3 regions of the Bradyrhizobium sp. USDA 4472 genome follow, and region 2 is predicted to be linked to each of the others. Evidence: riboswitches for the same ligand, from Rfam matches in the RefSeq annotation. Region 2 holds a riboswitch; each other region holds the start of a gene.
The links. Region 2 has a riboswitch for cobalamin ahead of ACVWZ4_RS34415 (TonB-dependent receptor domain-containing protein). Riboswitches for the same ligand answer to the same signal wherever they lie in the genome.

Region 1 (4,971 bases), 6.0 Mb from region 2:
ACCGCCTCGTGCGGGACGGCCATGGTCCCGTGCGGACGATCCAGACGGGGATCGGCGCCGTCGAAGTCGCCCGGGTAAACATTCGGGATCGCGCGGTGGCCCGCGATGGCGAGCGGATTCGCTTCACCTCGGCGATCTTGCCGTTGTGGGCACGGCGCACGAAGAGCTTGGATGCACTTTTGCCGGTGCTGTACCTGCGAGGCATCTCGACGGGCGACTTCCAGGAGGCGCTGGCGACGCTCTTGGGCAAGGATGCGCCGAATTATTTCTCCGGCGGTCGTTTCCAGACTGACGACGGGGTGGCAGAACGACTACAGCATTGGCAGAAGCGCGATTTGTCGGCGCGCCGGTACGTATACGTGTGGGCGGACGGCGTCTTCCTGCAGGCTCGCATGGAAGACCACAGCACATGCATGCTGGTGCTGATCGGCGAGACGGCGGAAGGCAAGAAGGAACTCATCGGCTTCTAGGTCGGCGTGCACGAGAGCGCGCAGAGCGGGCACGAACTGCTCGTCGAGGCGAGAAGCTGATGGAAAGTAGATTGCGCTGAATCGCTCGTTAAGGCGCGCGTCAGGATTGGTTGTTCGGCGGCCGTTCGATGAACCTGCGGCTGCCGTCGAGCAGTTCGAGGTTATTGGCGATGACCGGGTTGCCGGGGTCGAGCGAATAGGCCTTTTCGAACTTTCGTCGTGCGCCGGCGAGATTGCCGCGCAGCATGTATGAATAGCCCCGATTGTTCAGGATCCGAACGGTCTCGCCGCCAAGCCGGATCGCCTGCGCATAAGCCTGATCGGCCAGATCGGCGGTCGGTTCCTGCACAGGGTCCCCGCCCGGCGGCTCTATGAGAACCACGACTGCGGCGTCCCTCAGTGTCTGTTTACACCCGCCAAGGACTATTCCCAACCAGCAACAAGTTAGAACTAAGATGATGCGCCGCATAAGCGTTGTCCCCCGGCTCAGCGGCCTTATGGAAATATCGTCGCTAAATTACTCAACCCAACGCCCCATCGTCCTTTACCTGCCAGCTGGTGTTCCGCCGACCGGCATCGACACGCCGGTTGACGAACCTGCCCCCAATCCCTCGATGTTAAGGTTCTGCGTCGGCGTTGTCCGCACACCCATTTGCCTGGTCGCATCGCTAATGTCGGGAAGCTGATCCACCGGCTGTTGCGTTTTGCCATAGCGTGTGACCGCGGCACCAACGCACGAGCGTCGTAAGCGATCCTGCGGTCGCCGACGTATCGCGGCCAGGGATGGATCGTGTGCATGACGGCATTGACCTGCTTGGCATCGCCCGCGGTCATCGTGATGGTGTTCGAACGCTGGAAGTAGCGATCCACCTCGTCATGACCGGCGAGGCCATAACATCCGCCGAGCAGGAGCGGCGCGAGCAGAGCCAGATACCTGATGGTCATCTCTCGCTTGCTTTAGTTGAGGGTTTTCACGACCGGCTGGTCGGCAACAGTAGCGGCCGGCGCCGGAAGGGGCGCCCTGACCTCGGGAGCGATGATGTGCCCGTACGGACCCTTCACTTCACCACCGGAATTGACGTAATCGTTGTAGCGCTTGCGGACTTCCATCTGACCAATTGAGGAAGAAATCGACGTCGTTTGCCGGAAGTCGGGAGTCGAGCGGCGATGCCTATTGCTGGCCGGGTGCCGCCGGCGCAACCAGGCGCGGCGTGACGATGATGACCAGATCGGTTTCCTCCTGCTGGTACGATTTGCTGCTGAACAAGGTCCCGATCACGGGCACCGAGCCGATCCAGGGAAGTTGCGAAACGTCCTGGCGATTGCGAGTCTGCAGCAGGCCGGCGATGGCGAAACTCTGGCCGTCGCGCCGTTCGACCGTCGTGCGTGCATCGCGGCGGGTAGGGGTGGAACGGTCGTCCCCTGGATCGTCACTGCATTGGCGAAATCAAGTTCACTGACCGACGGCTCGATCCGAAGGTTGATCACGCTGCGCGAGAGCACGGTGGCGACGAAGCACAACTCGACACCGAACTTCTTGAAGTCGATTGTGAGGGCTGGAAAGCCGTTCGTCGTTTGGGTCGGGATCGGGACGGGAAACTCGCCGCCGGCAAGGAAGCGGGCGGCATCGCCGGAAAGCGTGGTCAAGTTCGGTTTCGCCAAGCTGCGAGCCAATCTTTTGGTTCCCAAATGCAGAGATCAGCACGTCCACCGAGCCGCCGCCGGCGGTCCTAATAAGGCGACCTCACGTTGCGCAACATCGCTGGCGCGCTGGGGGTCGAGTGTTTCCACGCGCGAGGTTTTCTGCGACAAGGGCGAATGCCTGACGCGCGTCGGCAAATCCCTTGTTGCGAGCGACATGCTGCATCTAACGAGATCGGGTTCGGAATTCCCGGTTTCGTCGATCGTCTCAAAGCTGGGTGTCGAATAGGATGACGCTGCGGTCCAATTGACGGGGTCGGCGCAAATCAGCTGTCAATCGGGCTATGCCGACCGCGTCGAGCTTCTCGCGGATCATTTGATTAGATGCGCCGGCATTGCGGCAGTCTGCCCTGACAGGGCGGGCACATTGCCGCGGACGACCGCTTCGGGCTGTTCCCGAATTGCCGTTTGCTGGCCCGCCCGGCAACCGGGCGAAGGTCGCGGCGCTGCGGGTGTGCTCGGTCGTCCCTCGGACTGCCGCCATACTGAGAGCCGGGTTCAGGAAGAACTGCCTATTGCTGAGCGCCGCCTCACAGCGTCAGATGTTGGCTGTTCGCTTGAACCACTTCCTTGGTAGGCCAATGTAGTAGCCGCGCCTGCGAAGCTCTAGCCCGGATCTATTGAGCGTATCGCAAATGGATTTCACAGGCGTGCCGGCATCAACAAGCTTGCGCAGCAGTTCGTCTTCTCGTTTGGTCCAGCGAGGAGAGCCGAGAGTCAATTTCAATCCAACCTCTTAGCCCACACTTCGTCACACTCTAATCTGTTCACATGAATTTCGCCATCCTAAAATTTCGCATTCCAGAACACGACCTAAAATCGTAGAAAAAGCTTGGGCCTCCGGCGCCTTGTCTGTCCCAGTTATCGCGTCGGCCTCAAGAAAGGAATGGCAGGCGAGGCGCTCCTTCGAAAGCTATACGTTGGCATAGACGAAGCTCCCGGATCCTCTGCCAACGAGATTTCGGAGCCACTAGGATTCAGCCAGACTTGTAGGACAACCTGTGAGATGGCCGTGCGGCCGAGGAGTTAACCCCGCTAGACCGGATACTTGACCCGCGATGAGCGGCCCCAGCCGCAACTATGTCGGCAGCTACATCAGGACGTCGAAGTGGGGAGCTATCGGCTATCGCCGCGATGGGCTAACGCTAGAATTAGTCCGCCGCGCGGCCACCACGCGCCCAGCCGAGAAGAACTCCGCCATTCTCAAGGGGGGACAAATTCGCAAGCAAGTTTGCACATTGCCCGCATCACGTGCGAAGAAAGCAAGACGTCCGTTCCCCGGCCCAACAGCGTTGGATGTGGGGAGCAATCAAACGCTCCCAGCATAGCAGCACACGTGCTCTGTTTTGGCCTTGCAGTTCCATTCCCGCATCTCGTAGGATGGAAGCTAAGAGGGAACCCGGTGCGCCGGCGACGGCTATTCCGAGGCTGCCCCCGCAACTGTAAGCGGCGAGCGGTTGTCATCGTGGCGCGGTGACGCGCACTGTCCGTGACGACATCGTCGACGTCGCCAAGACCATGGTGAAGCTGGAGGAGAACTTCGTCGACCTCGCCTTCGGCCTCGGCAAGATCGAGGGCATGCGAGCTGAGCAGATCCACGCCTACGTCCGCTATGTCGCCGACTGGCGACTGACCCAGCTGCGGATTGCCCCGGTCTTCGGCTTCTTCGAGGCCAAGGAGGGCGGATTCACCCAGCTCAAGGCGCATCCATTGCCGTGGCTTGTCGAGATTCTCAATGGTGTCGAGCACGCCTATTTCTTCGAGCAGCGCGCCACGGAGTACTCCAAGGCGGCAAGCCGCGGCAGCTGGGACGGCGAAAACGGGGTGTGGGCGGCTTTCGGCCGTATCTAGCCCATCTTTATTGATGAAGGGCCTGTGGGTGGCTGGCGAGGCGAGTGTGGTTTGACCCGCTGATGGGACGTGAGATTCGGTTGCTGAGACCAATTCTGCGCTGACATCATCGAGGCAACCACACCGGCCATGGGCGACGATACGATTCTGCCCTTCCTGTTTCCAGCGGTCGGGCGCAAGACGATCACAGCCGCCTTTGATGGTGGGCGGCTGTTTTCAGCGGCTATGATGTGGAGGGCTCCACGACCCGAACCCGCTCGAATGCGACAGGCGACTAAAGGACTCCTCGTTCTGTGGATTCATAGCACCCGAAGGATCATTGAAATCCCTTGGCTGCCTTCAAAAGCGCCCCGAGCTTATCCGGCGGCGTCCCGACCATCGACCGCGCCTCCGGCCGGTCGAACATAAGGCGATCAGGCCAGCCTAGCTGTCCTCTCACCGATGACTTTTCTAGTGAGCGCCTCGTGGCCAACCGAATAACCCTTGAGATAGATGTCCTCAGTAATTGTCAACACGAAGCTATTGCCCGAGCAGTCGTGTGCTTGACGCTCGCAGCCATCATAGGCTCGTCTGTATTGTTCTCGACGGCAAGCGGCTCACACGGGCCGCTTTTCGTTTTATGGATGGCCGCGCAGTCTCGTCAGCTTTTGGTCAGCCAGCGCGGATACGGAGCCCCGGAGTTAGCGGGACGTGGCAGGGACAGCGCGATGGCACCAGAACGGTCAGCGCCGAGTCACGTGCCGCTAGCTTCTATGGTAGTGCGGGCGGGGCAGGGACAGCGTCCTGTCATGCCCCAAGCCAACAGGCGCCGAGTCTCGCCCGCACTGCCTGCGATCCCTCACGGACACTCAGGGAGCGAGAGGAGATTGTCCGGTTGAATTCCATCCACTGTTGTCTTGATGTACTTGTGTCGGCCGTCGGTCGCGACGATGACCTCGACAGTGATGCC
Region 2 (4,971 bases):
CTGGCTGAAGAAGGTCAGGCCGGGAACGGCTTCCCAGCTGTAGCCGATGCGGCCGGTGACGGGCGCCCAGTCCTTTGTGAACGGGAAGCTCGCCTTCTCCAGGCCATTGACGTCGGTCGAGTTGCGGTCGAGCCCGATATGCTCGACGCGCAGGCCGCCGATCAGCGCGAAGGTCCGCGTCAGCTTCAGCCGGTCCTCGAACGACAGCGCCTCGTTGTCGATACGCGCTGTCTGCTGCTGCGTCGTGAGATCGCCGTAGAGGCCGCGATCGGGATCGACCAGCGAGACAAAATCGTTCGGGAAGTTTGCCGCGCCCGGCCGGACGAAGTCGAGATAGCTCGACGACAGCGTCGTGACCATGCGGTTGTCGAAACCCGCGATGTTGGCGTCCCAGACCAGATCAGTGATGTTGCCGACGAGGCGCTGGCTGTGCGCGACATAGAAGCGCTCGCGATAGACCTGGTTGTTTGTGGAATTGAACGCCTCGATCTCGTTGTTGAACCAGCTGCGCTCGGCGCCATAGCCGTAGGCTTGGCTCTTCAGTGTCAGGTCGGGCGCCAGCTTCAGCTCGAAACCGCCGCGCAGCCACACTTCCTGCGCAACGTTTCTATCGTCGAGGACATTGTAGTTCGTATTGAAGGTACGGTCATCGATCGTGACGGCCCCAAGGTCGGTTCTGTTGAAATAGCTGCCGGAGACGATGCCGCTCGTCGCGTGCGAACCGCTGAAGGCCGCCGGCACCAGCGGCGCGCCCCAATAGGCTTTTGAACGGTCCTCGCGATACTCGATCGCCCCCCAGACCTTGAGGCTGTCGGAGATGCGGTCATTGAGCTGGCCGGAGACGTCGAGTGTCTTGGTATTGGTGTCGTCGGCAAAGCCGTTGAGCGAGGACCGGCTGACGTCGAAACGGTAGTCCAGACCCTGCACGTTGGTGCTGCCCCCGGAACCGTAATGCGTACGGAAGGAATTCAAGGAATCGAACGAAAAGTCTGCTTCGTTCTGGATCGGCCCCGTGCGCGGCTGCTTGGTCACGAAATTGATGGCGCCGCCCGCGGCGCCCTCGCCCGACATCAGGGAGGCCGGACCTTTGAGGATTTCCACGGCTTCGAGATTGGCCGTGTCCATGATCCGCGAGGTCATGTTCTGCGGACCGATCTTGATGCCGTTGTAGAGCGTGTTGATCTGGCTGTTGGTGAAGCCGCGCATCGAGAACGCGGACGGCTCGGCCGGATTGTCTCCGGCAGTGACCCCGACCGCGCCTTGCGCGACGTCGGAGACGGTGCGGTAGCCCTGCTCGCGGATGGTCTCGGCGCGGATGACCTCGACGGTTGCCGGCGTCTCGCGCACCGTCAGGCCGAGGCGCGAAGCGCTCTCCGCGACCGCGTTGCTGTTGAGTGGCGTTGGCGCTGCGGAATTCGGCACGACCGGCTTGGACGCGGTCGATGCGGTCGAGGGTCGCCGCACGGCCCTACGGCGCGCGCTCTCTGCACTTTGGCCATTGGGTTTGGCCTGCTTGCGCGATTGCGGCGGCGACACCTCCACGGGCGGCAGGGGCTCGCGGGCCTGCTGCGCCAGGGCAGCCGTCATCTCGATGGTAGCGAAAGATGTGAGAGCGGCGGACGCCAGCAGAAAGCGGCGTGGTCGTACAATACGGATGGAAGACACGGTCCTGGACCTCGGTGTGACGTCAGTGGCACGTCACCGCGAACCAAGGTCCCACCATCAGGCTGTCAGCCTTCCGATGAAGCCGAATGTCTGTACTCCCCGACCGACATCTTCGCGTGTGACCACGGCTGACGGCAGGTCTCCTGGCTCGCGGGTCGTGACCGCTTCGTCGCCTTCCCGGGACCGAGGACCCAGTGGCTTTTCGACGAAGGATTCACCGCTTACAGTTGCGGGGGCAGCTGCGGCATTGGGGACAACGTCCCCGCACCGCATTCCCTTTTCATCCCCTTTCGGGGAAACCGTCACCGCCATCTAGGATTACGGCGAAGACAGAGTCAATGTGCCGGATGCGGCGATATTGCCGCGGCGGCGAGCTTCCCTGGGAGATCTGCATGGAAGGCGAGACCTTCCTTTGGCTGATACGCCATGCCCGCGTCGACGGTGTCGCGGGGACCATCCATGCGGCCGACGCTCCGGCCGATCTCGACGATCGCGCGCAGCTCGAGGCGCTGCGCCGTCTTCTGCCGCCGAATGCGGCGAGCTATGCCAGCCCGGCGCGCCGCACGGTCGAGACGGCGCGGGCGCTGGGGCTTGAGCCTGAACTGATGCCCGAATTCGGCGAGCAGGATTTTGGCGGCTGGACCGGCCGCCGGCATGACGAGCTCGCAGCCAGCGGGGGCGAAACCTATGCGCAGTTCTGGAGTGATCCGGCACGCCGACGGCCACCAGGTGGAGAGAGTTTTGAGGATCAGGTCGCGCGCGTCCGGCTCGGGCTTGCGCCGATAGGTGCCGGCCCCGCAACGCTCGTCGTGCATTCCGGCACCATCCGCGCCGCCCTCTGCATCGCCCTCGATCTCTCGCCGCAAGCAGCCTTGCGCTTCGTGATCGATCCGCTGTCACTGACCCGGATCGACCGGCTCGCGACCGGATGGCGGGTTGTGTCAGTCAATCGGCAAGTCAGCTAGCTCTGTCCGGCACATTGGCCTGCGCGAACGTCGCCATGTCATTGTGCAGCGCGCAGGCCGAACGCACCAGCGGCAGGGCGATCGCGGCGCCCGACCCCTCGCCGAGCCGGAGATCGAGGCTGATCAGCGGCTGCACGTTCAGCGCGCGCAGCACCAGCCGATGCCCCTGTTCCGCCGACTGGTGTGACGGCAGCAGGAACGGCTGGCACGACGGGTTCAGCCGCACCGCCGCGAGCGCCGCTACCGAGACGATGAACCCGTCGATCAGCACCGGAATCCGCGCTTGCGCGGCCGCGATGATGGCCCCGGATATGGCCGCGATCTCGAGACCGCCCACGGCGCACAGGATTTTTTCGGGCGCCGCGCCGGCCACGCCATGACGCGCGATCGCGGCATCGATCACGCGCGCCTTGTGCACGCGCCCCGCCGCATCGACGCCGGTGCCGTGGCCTGCGATCTCTTCGGCGCTGATGCCGAGCAGGCCTGCGGCGATCGCCGCAGACGTCGTGGTGTTGCCGATACCCATCTCGCCGAAGATCAGGAGATCGGGTCGATTGGCCTTCGCTCGCGTGACTGCGCGCTGACCGGCCTCGAAGGCGAATGCCAGCTCGGCGAGCGTCAGCGCAGGCTCAATGCTGAAATCCCGCGTGCCGTGGCGCGGCTTGTCCGTGACGATATCTGGCATCGGCTCTTGCGCCAGCGTTCCCGCGTCAACAACTTCAAGCGTCGAGCCGAGTTCGCGTGCCAGCACGGAGATCGCAGCGCCGCCCGAGGCAAAATTCGCCATCATCGCAATGGTGACGGCCTGCGGATAGGCCGACACGCCCTGGGCGACAATGCCGTGATCGCCGGCGAAGATGATGATCGGCACGCGTGCCGCGCGGGGGCGTTCGGTCGCTTGCAGACCGCCAAGCTCGATCGCGAGCTGCTCGAGTCGGCCGAGCGCGCCCGTCGGCTTTGTCAGTTGCGCCTGCCGCGCGATCGCCGCATCGCGATGAACAGCTGATGGCTCAGGGCAGTTTTGAGTGATCCATTCAGGGAGCATGCTGCCTCGCTTATGGCCTGCGTTTGAGAATATAACAGTCCATGATCCAGCCGTGCCGCTCGCGCGCATCCTGCCGCGCCGCCACGATGCGCGGACCAATATCGGCCAGGGCGCCGGACATGATGATCTGATCGGCCATGCCGAGATAGGCACCCCACCAGATTTGAATTCTGTCAGGATCGAGCGACTGGAACGCGGTGCCGCCGTCGAGCATCACAACGACCGTATCGACGCCTTCAGGCCAGCCGCCTTCGCGCAGGCGCCGTCCCGTCGTGACCAGAAAGGGCTCACCGATGTCATTGAGCGGCAGCGCATGCGCCGCGCAAAGCGCCTGGATCGAGGTGATACCCGGCACGACCTCAATGGTCGGCTGGGGAGCGAGCCGCCGCGCAATACGCAGCGAGGAATCGTAGAGGGACGGATCACCCCAGATCAGCAGCGCGACCTTGCCGTCACCGCCGAGATGATCGGCTATCGTCCGCGACCACGTGGCGGCGACCGCATCGTGCCAATCGTCAACGCCCTTGCGATAGTCGGCTTCGAGCGCGTCGCGCACGGGAAGCTCGAATTCGGCAATGCGCGTGGTGGCAGTGGTGAGCACGTCCGCGCAAATCGTTCGCCTGAGATCAGCGAGATCAGACTTCGCGGTGCCCTTGCGCGGGATCAGGACAAGATCGGCAGCATTGATGGCGTGAACAGCCGCGCGCGTGAGCTGCGCGGGATCGCCGCAACCGATGCCGATCAGCGAGAGGGTCATCATGATGATCCGCCCCCCGCCAGCGCGCCGAACATGATGACGGCCGCCGTGGACGCCGCGCCGCCGCGCGCCAGCTGCGCGGCCAGTTCGGCGATCGTGGTGCGCACTATCAGCTGGTCGGCGCGGCCAAGCGATTCGGCGAACAGTGCCGGAGTGCCAGGTGACAGACCGTGCTCGATCAATTTCGAGACCAGCGCCGGAAAGGTGCGTCGGCCCATATAGACCACCGTCGTTGCATCCGGATCGGCCAGCGCCGCCCAATTTAGATTCGGCGGCAGCTCGCCGGTGACATCGGCCCCGGTCACGAACTGCACCCGGCGCGAGGTATGGCGACGCGTCAGGGGAATGCCGGCTTGCGCGGCGGCCACGCAGGCCGAAGTGACGCCGGGAATGATCTCGTAGCCGATGCCCGCCTCGCGCAGCGTCTCCAGCTCCTCCTCGAGCCGGCCAAAGATGCCGGCATCGCCCGACTTCAACCGCACGACGCGGACGCCGGTGGCGGCATAATCGACCAGCAGCCGATTGACGTGGTGCTGCTT
Region 3 (4,971 bases), 6.3 Mb from region 2:
GTTTTTCGCTAAAGTACTGCACCATGTCATTGCGCTCAAATTCGCCGTGCACAAGGACATCAAGCCCAATGTCTTCCTGCCAACGTACAGCGCGGGCTATCTCCTCCTTAAGAAACCTGTCATATTGTTCGTCGCTCATCGTGCCTTTCGCATGCGCCGCACGAGCACCTCGGACCTCAGCCGTCTGTGGAAATGATCCGATCGTCGTCGTAGGGAACGCTGGTAGTCCGAAGCGCACCCTTTGAATCTCGGAACGACGGGCAAATGGGCTCGTTCGCCGGCGCATCTTCTGGTCGATCGCCCTCATCCGGGCAGCAACATTCGCATCATGGATCTTCGGCGAACTCCGGCGGGCAGTCACAGCGCATTCCGACTCGGCAAGAGCTTGCCCGACATTCCGGTCGCCAGCGAGTGCCCGCGCCAGGATCGCAAGCTCACGCATCTTCTGAACCGAGAAGGCGAGCCAGCTCTTGACGTCGGAAGTGAGCCCGGTCTCTAGTTCAGCATCGACTGGTACGTGAAGCAACGAGCAGGATGGAGCTAGCTGTACACGGTGTTTACCGAGCTTCGCGATCGCGGGCTCTAGCCTCTGGCGTAGCGACGACAAGTTCGACCTCCATACATTCCTGCCGTCGATGACACCGAGCGACAAGACGAGATCAGCTCGCCCGTCAGCAATGATCTGCTCCAATAACTCCGGCGATCGAACCAGATCGACGTGCAGGCCGGACACTGGCAGGCTCAAGGCAGTATCCAGATTGTCGCCTAGTGCGCCGAAATAGCTGGCAACCAAGATTTTGATAGCCGGTCCCTCCTTTGCCAACCGGTTATAGGCATGTAGCAAGGATTTTCGCGCCGCCTCGTCCAGATCAAGGACCAGGCTGGGCTCGTCAAACTGAACCCATCTTGCCCCTCGTTTGGCCAATTCATGAAGAACCTCGATATAGACCGGAATCAGATCATCCAACAGGGAGAGGGGCTGGAACGAGTTATCGGCACTCTTGCCGAGCTTTAGGAATGTGACCGGTCCGATAAGAACGGGGCGGGTTTGAAAGCCCAGACCCTTTGCTTCCTCATATTCTTCAATGGGTTTGCGAGAGCACAGCCTGAACGCCTGTCCCTTGTGAAACTCTGGAACCATGTAGTGGTAATTGGTGTCGAACCACTTGGTCATCTCCTGCGCTGGCGCGCCAGATCCTCGTAGGCCGTGACCGACACTCGGGTCGAGGTCGTCGCATTGCGATCCGCGGGCCATGGCGAAGTACGTCGCAAGGGAAACGGATTCTCCCTTCGAATCGTAGATCTCCGGGATCGCGCCAACCATGACACTTGTATCGAGCACTTGATCATACAGCGAGAAGTCATTCGACGGAATGATAGTGACGCCGATAGAGCTCTGACGAGCCCAGTTCGCTGCGCGCAGGCCGGATGCGTCCTCTTGCAACTGCTGTTCGCTTATCCTACCGGCCCAATACCTTTCGAGAGCGAATTTCAGTTCACGGCGTGGACCGATGCGTGGCGTTCCGAGCGTAGCAACGGGAAGAGAGAGAAGAGACATAGCTTAACCCCTGTTGGGGACAAGGCCATGGCGGACGCAGGCAGTCGAAGTCGCGCATGCGACAGCTGCTTGGCGCACCACCGAGACACCCCGCCCGTGGACCAATATTTTGCCGGGGCAGGTCTCCTGGCTTGCAGGTCGTCGCTGCTGTCCGGCCTTCCCGAAGCCGTGGAGGCTTCAGTGACATCGTTGGACAGTGGCTCGCCGCTCACAGTTGCGGGGGCAGCGCCGGCATTGCACCGGCTTCCCTCTTAGCTCCGGATCGAACACGCCCCGGAGAACCTCGACGACCTGGATTATCGGTAGGAGACCTTTCCCGTCAACCTCTCAGATTGTGTACCAAGCTAGTCTGCGACATCTGGTAAGCGAATGACCGTTGACCGGCGAATGACTGTGCGTCTCAACGATTAACCGCCACCCGGAAACATTGGCTGGTCAGAGATCGCGTGTCAGAAAGTCTCGAGTGAGCATCGGTAGCTGCCATGGGATGCCTCTGCACGCTATGGCGATGGCAGGGACAAAGGCAGCGTTCGCGGCGAGGACTACCGCCATTTCGAGCAGATGCAGCGTTCGACGCGGCTTCGTTTCAGCGTTCGCCCAGCAGCTGCACCGGGCAGCGGCTTCTTTGCTAAAGGATCCGCATCGATAGCGGAGGTTTTTTCGGCGCACTCGGGCACCACACGCGGCGCGCCGATTGATCGCCTGCCAGCCAGACTTCAACGTCGGCGGCTAACTCGGCTTCGTGTCGCTGGCCGGCATGTAGGTCAACGAAGAAGGCGATCGTGAAGCACACCGTTCAATGGTGGCAGCGGCACTCCAAGCCGGGATCAGATTTCCATCCGAGGCGCTCGCTTCTTCTACTGCGGGACAAGGGGGTCCAAGCTGCGGCCGATGCGCCGAATGGAAGCATCGAAACATGCGCACGTCGGAAAGGCGACAAGAACACACAAAATCGATGCGTATTTTCGCCCATTGCCTGGCACGAAGAATGCAATCCGTCGGCATGCCCAGACTGCTGCTGCTGGGCATGCCAGCTCAGCCAATTGGAATGCTGTCGCTGACAGGGAAGTTAGCGCCGCGTGACATAGGCAACGGCGTCGAACAGCCTTATCGCGTCGTCGCTAACTTCTTGCCTCTCGCTCAGAGCAAGTTCAAGTCACCTGCTGCCTAAGTCTCTGGATGGGAGACGCCGAGGTTATGAAGAGACTGTTTGCAAGACCCCTGCTATATCTGTGGCTAGGTGCATCTCTAATCTGCCTCGCCTGGCCGGCCGCCACGAGCAGCCGTATCCGGTCGGTCGACAGCCCCCTTATCGAGAGATTCAAGTCGGCTTGGCGGGCGCAAGATGGTGAAACGGTAGAACAAATCATCTCCAATGTCTCGAAGGTGGCACAGTTCGTCCCCCAAATGTGGGGCGTCGCTGAACTTGGCGGAGACGACTTTGTTTTCGTTTCGTGGACCAGGCACCAACACAACAAATCGGACGAACACTACGTTATCACCTGGAAAGTCGGGCTCGATGGTACAATTGAACTTGCGTCAACCTACGCGCAGCCGATGGAATTAGGCTGGCACGCGCTCGCACTCTCGTTGATCGCCAGTGAAGTCGCAGATGGCGAAAGGAACGCAAACCTTCGCTTTCTACACGATCTGTCGAACTTCAATTTTGTGACTACCCCCCAAGGTCGGCTCGGCGATGTTCTTCGGAAAGGCCGATGCACTATCGTTGAAGCTGTGGTAGATTACTTACCGAAGCCCAATCACAAGCCGACCCAGAAAGGTGATCTGTGGCGCGTTCTCCTATTAGTAAACTGTAATATCCAAGGACCACGTTATTTTACACACAACGGGGTCATCACTTTCGAGAAGAGCGAAGTAAAAGATTGGGGAGCCACAGTCCAGCTTTGCCAAGCATATCGCGAAATTCCCTCCTGGGTCCTGGTTTCAGCGCACCGAACCAGAGGAAGAGAAAGAGGAAGAGTAGGCGAGCCCCTCATTGAACGGTCCCGCGCCCTGCAACTGCGACAGCTCAGTCGCCTCTCCCGGAGCTTTCGGCTCGTCGTACTTTGGGCAGCATGATTTCGCGATCTTTCTGACAGGCGCAGAGCGCGAGGGCCCGTCGTAGTTTGCGAGATGCCTGCTTCCCGGCGAACCAGCTGTCATGCATTTTTCAATGCGTGCGCCGGTGGATAAGCTTCCGTCCAAGGCCGGTCCGGCGTACTCCGCGCATCGCCAATTGAGTGCCCACGCAGTAGCGTCCGCACAGCGAGGTGGAGCGACACTCAGCGGTGGCTGAGACGATACCTGGGAGAACGTCACCCGGGGTCGGCCCTGTTAGCCGTGGCCTGCGACGGCTCATCCCCGAGCCCTCGTCGAAACCGTCGTCCACGTACTGTTTTCTGATGACTTCGTCATCAACGATAGCGACGTTGCTGCTCCTCCGTACCCAACCGCTGGCGCCGGAGGTCCAGACTCGCTCACCATTTGCAAGACTAAGCGCAGCATTCCGAGGCTCGGGATTGTTCAACATCGCGAGTTCGCCGCTTAGAGGCGAGGATCTCCAGCTCAAGTCGAGAAGTATCGTACGCTTTCAGTGAGGAAGACGTCGATGCTCGTATTCGCTGCGCGCGCAGCGGATGAAATCACTTGATCCTTACGTGGCGTCAGGTCGTAGGTTCGAACTCACGACAAGCTGTCATAGAGCACACTTCTACCGCTTGTGGCGGAACGCCGGATATAACGCGATCAAACAGCCTAATCTATCGGCAGTGAGCATGGATCAGGAGCGAAAGGATATTGTCGGGATGATGCGCCGCGGAACAATGTTCGCATTACTCGCACTCATTACATCTCCGGTGTGCGCGGCGACGCTCAGCGGTGTTCCGCGCATCCTCGACGGGAACACGATTGAGATCGAGCAAACCACCATTCGGCTGTCTGGAATCGAAGCTCCTGAGACCGATCAGATTTGCCTCGACGCCCGAGGCCGAAAGTGGGCCTGTGGCGTAGCCGCTCGCGACGAGCTTATCAAGCACGCGAATGGGCGAACGTGGGATTGTCAGACTCAACGACTTGATGAGCAACGGCGCGCCCTAGGCAATTGCTTGATCGAAGGCGAGGATGTGAATGCTTGGATGGTGCGCTCAGGCTGGGCGCTATCGGCTGGTGCAGCTCAACATAGCTACGTGATCTATGAGTTGGTGGCGAGCACAAATTATGCAGGGCTCTGGTCCGGGGCGTTCATCGCGCCCTGGGACTGGCGTAACCGCAACAGGGCCACAATTATCGTGGGTGGAAACTCGGTTCCGGTAGACGCTCAGGAACTTTTGCTAGGATCCATCCTGCTGTCTGAACCGCCGTCCCCCGAGTGCCTGATAAAGGGAACCCATCGCAGCGGCGAGCGCATTTATCTC

Region 1: it holds a riboswitch for cobalamin, as region 2 does, so the genes downstream of both, ACVWZ4_RS05665 (hypothetical protein) here and ACVWZ4_RS34415 (TonB-dependent receptor domain-containing protein) in region 2, are expected to answer to the same signal.
Region 3: it holds a riboswitch for cobalamin, as region 2 does, so the genes downstream of both, metE (5-methyltetrahydropteroyltriglutamate--homocysteine S-methyltransferase) here and ACVWZ4_RS34415 (TonB-dependent receptor domain-containing protein) in region 2, are expected to answer to the same signal.

What each region holds. Positions count from the first base shown of each region.
Region 1 covers NZ_JBSSAM010000001.1:1,258,973-1,263,943, reverse strand. Annotated here, with positions in the region: gene ACVWZ4_RS05685 (transposase) at 1-470, shown strand, start outside; gene ACVWZ4_RS05680 (tetratricopeptide repeat protein) at 571-939, opposite strand; partial or broken gene ACVWZ4_RS05675 (type II and III secretion system protein family protein) at 1,428-2,208, opposite strand; gene ACVWZ4_RS05670 (hypothetical protein) at 2,710-2,898, opposite strand; cobalamin riboswitch at 3,516-3,711, shown strand; gene ACVWZ4_RS05665 (hypothetical protein) at 3,690-4,022, shown strand; gene ACVWZ4_RS05660 (DUF3892 domain-containing protein) at 4,861-4,971, opposite strand, start outside.
Region 2 covers NZ_JBSSAM010000001.1:7,286,571-7,291,541, forward strand. Annotated here, with positions in the region: gene ACVWZ4_RS34415 (TonB-dependent receptor domain-containing protein) at 1-1,665, opposite strand, end outside; cobalamin riboswitch at 1,782-1,984, opposite strand; gene ACVWZ4_RS34420 (histidine phosphatase family protein) at 2,058-2,630, shown strand; gene cobT (nicotinate-nucleotide--dimethylbenzimidazole phosphoribosyltransferase) at 2,623-3,675, opposite strand; gene cobF (precorrin-6A synthase (deacetylating)) at 3,686-4,435, opposite strand; gene cobA (uroporphyrinogen-III C-methyltransferase) at 4,432-4,971, opposite strand, start outside.
Region 3 covers NZ_JBSSAM010000001.1:995,292-1,000,262, forward strand. Annotated here, with positions in the region: gene metE (5-methyltetrahydropteroyltriglutamate--homocysteine S-methyltransferase) at 1-1,558, opposite strand, end outside; cobalamin riboswitch at 1,658-1,859, opposite strand; gene ACVWZ4_RS04645 (hypothetical protein) at 2,475-2,729, shown strand; gene ACVWZ4_RS04650 (thermonuclease family protein) at 4,333-4,971, shown strand, end outside.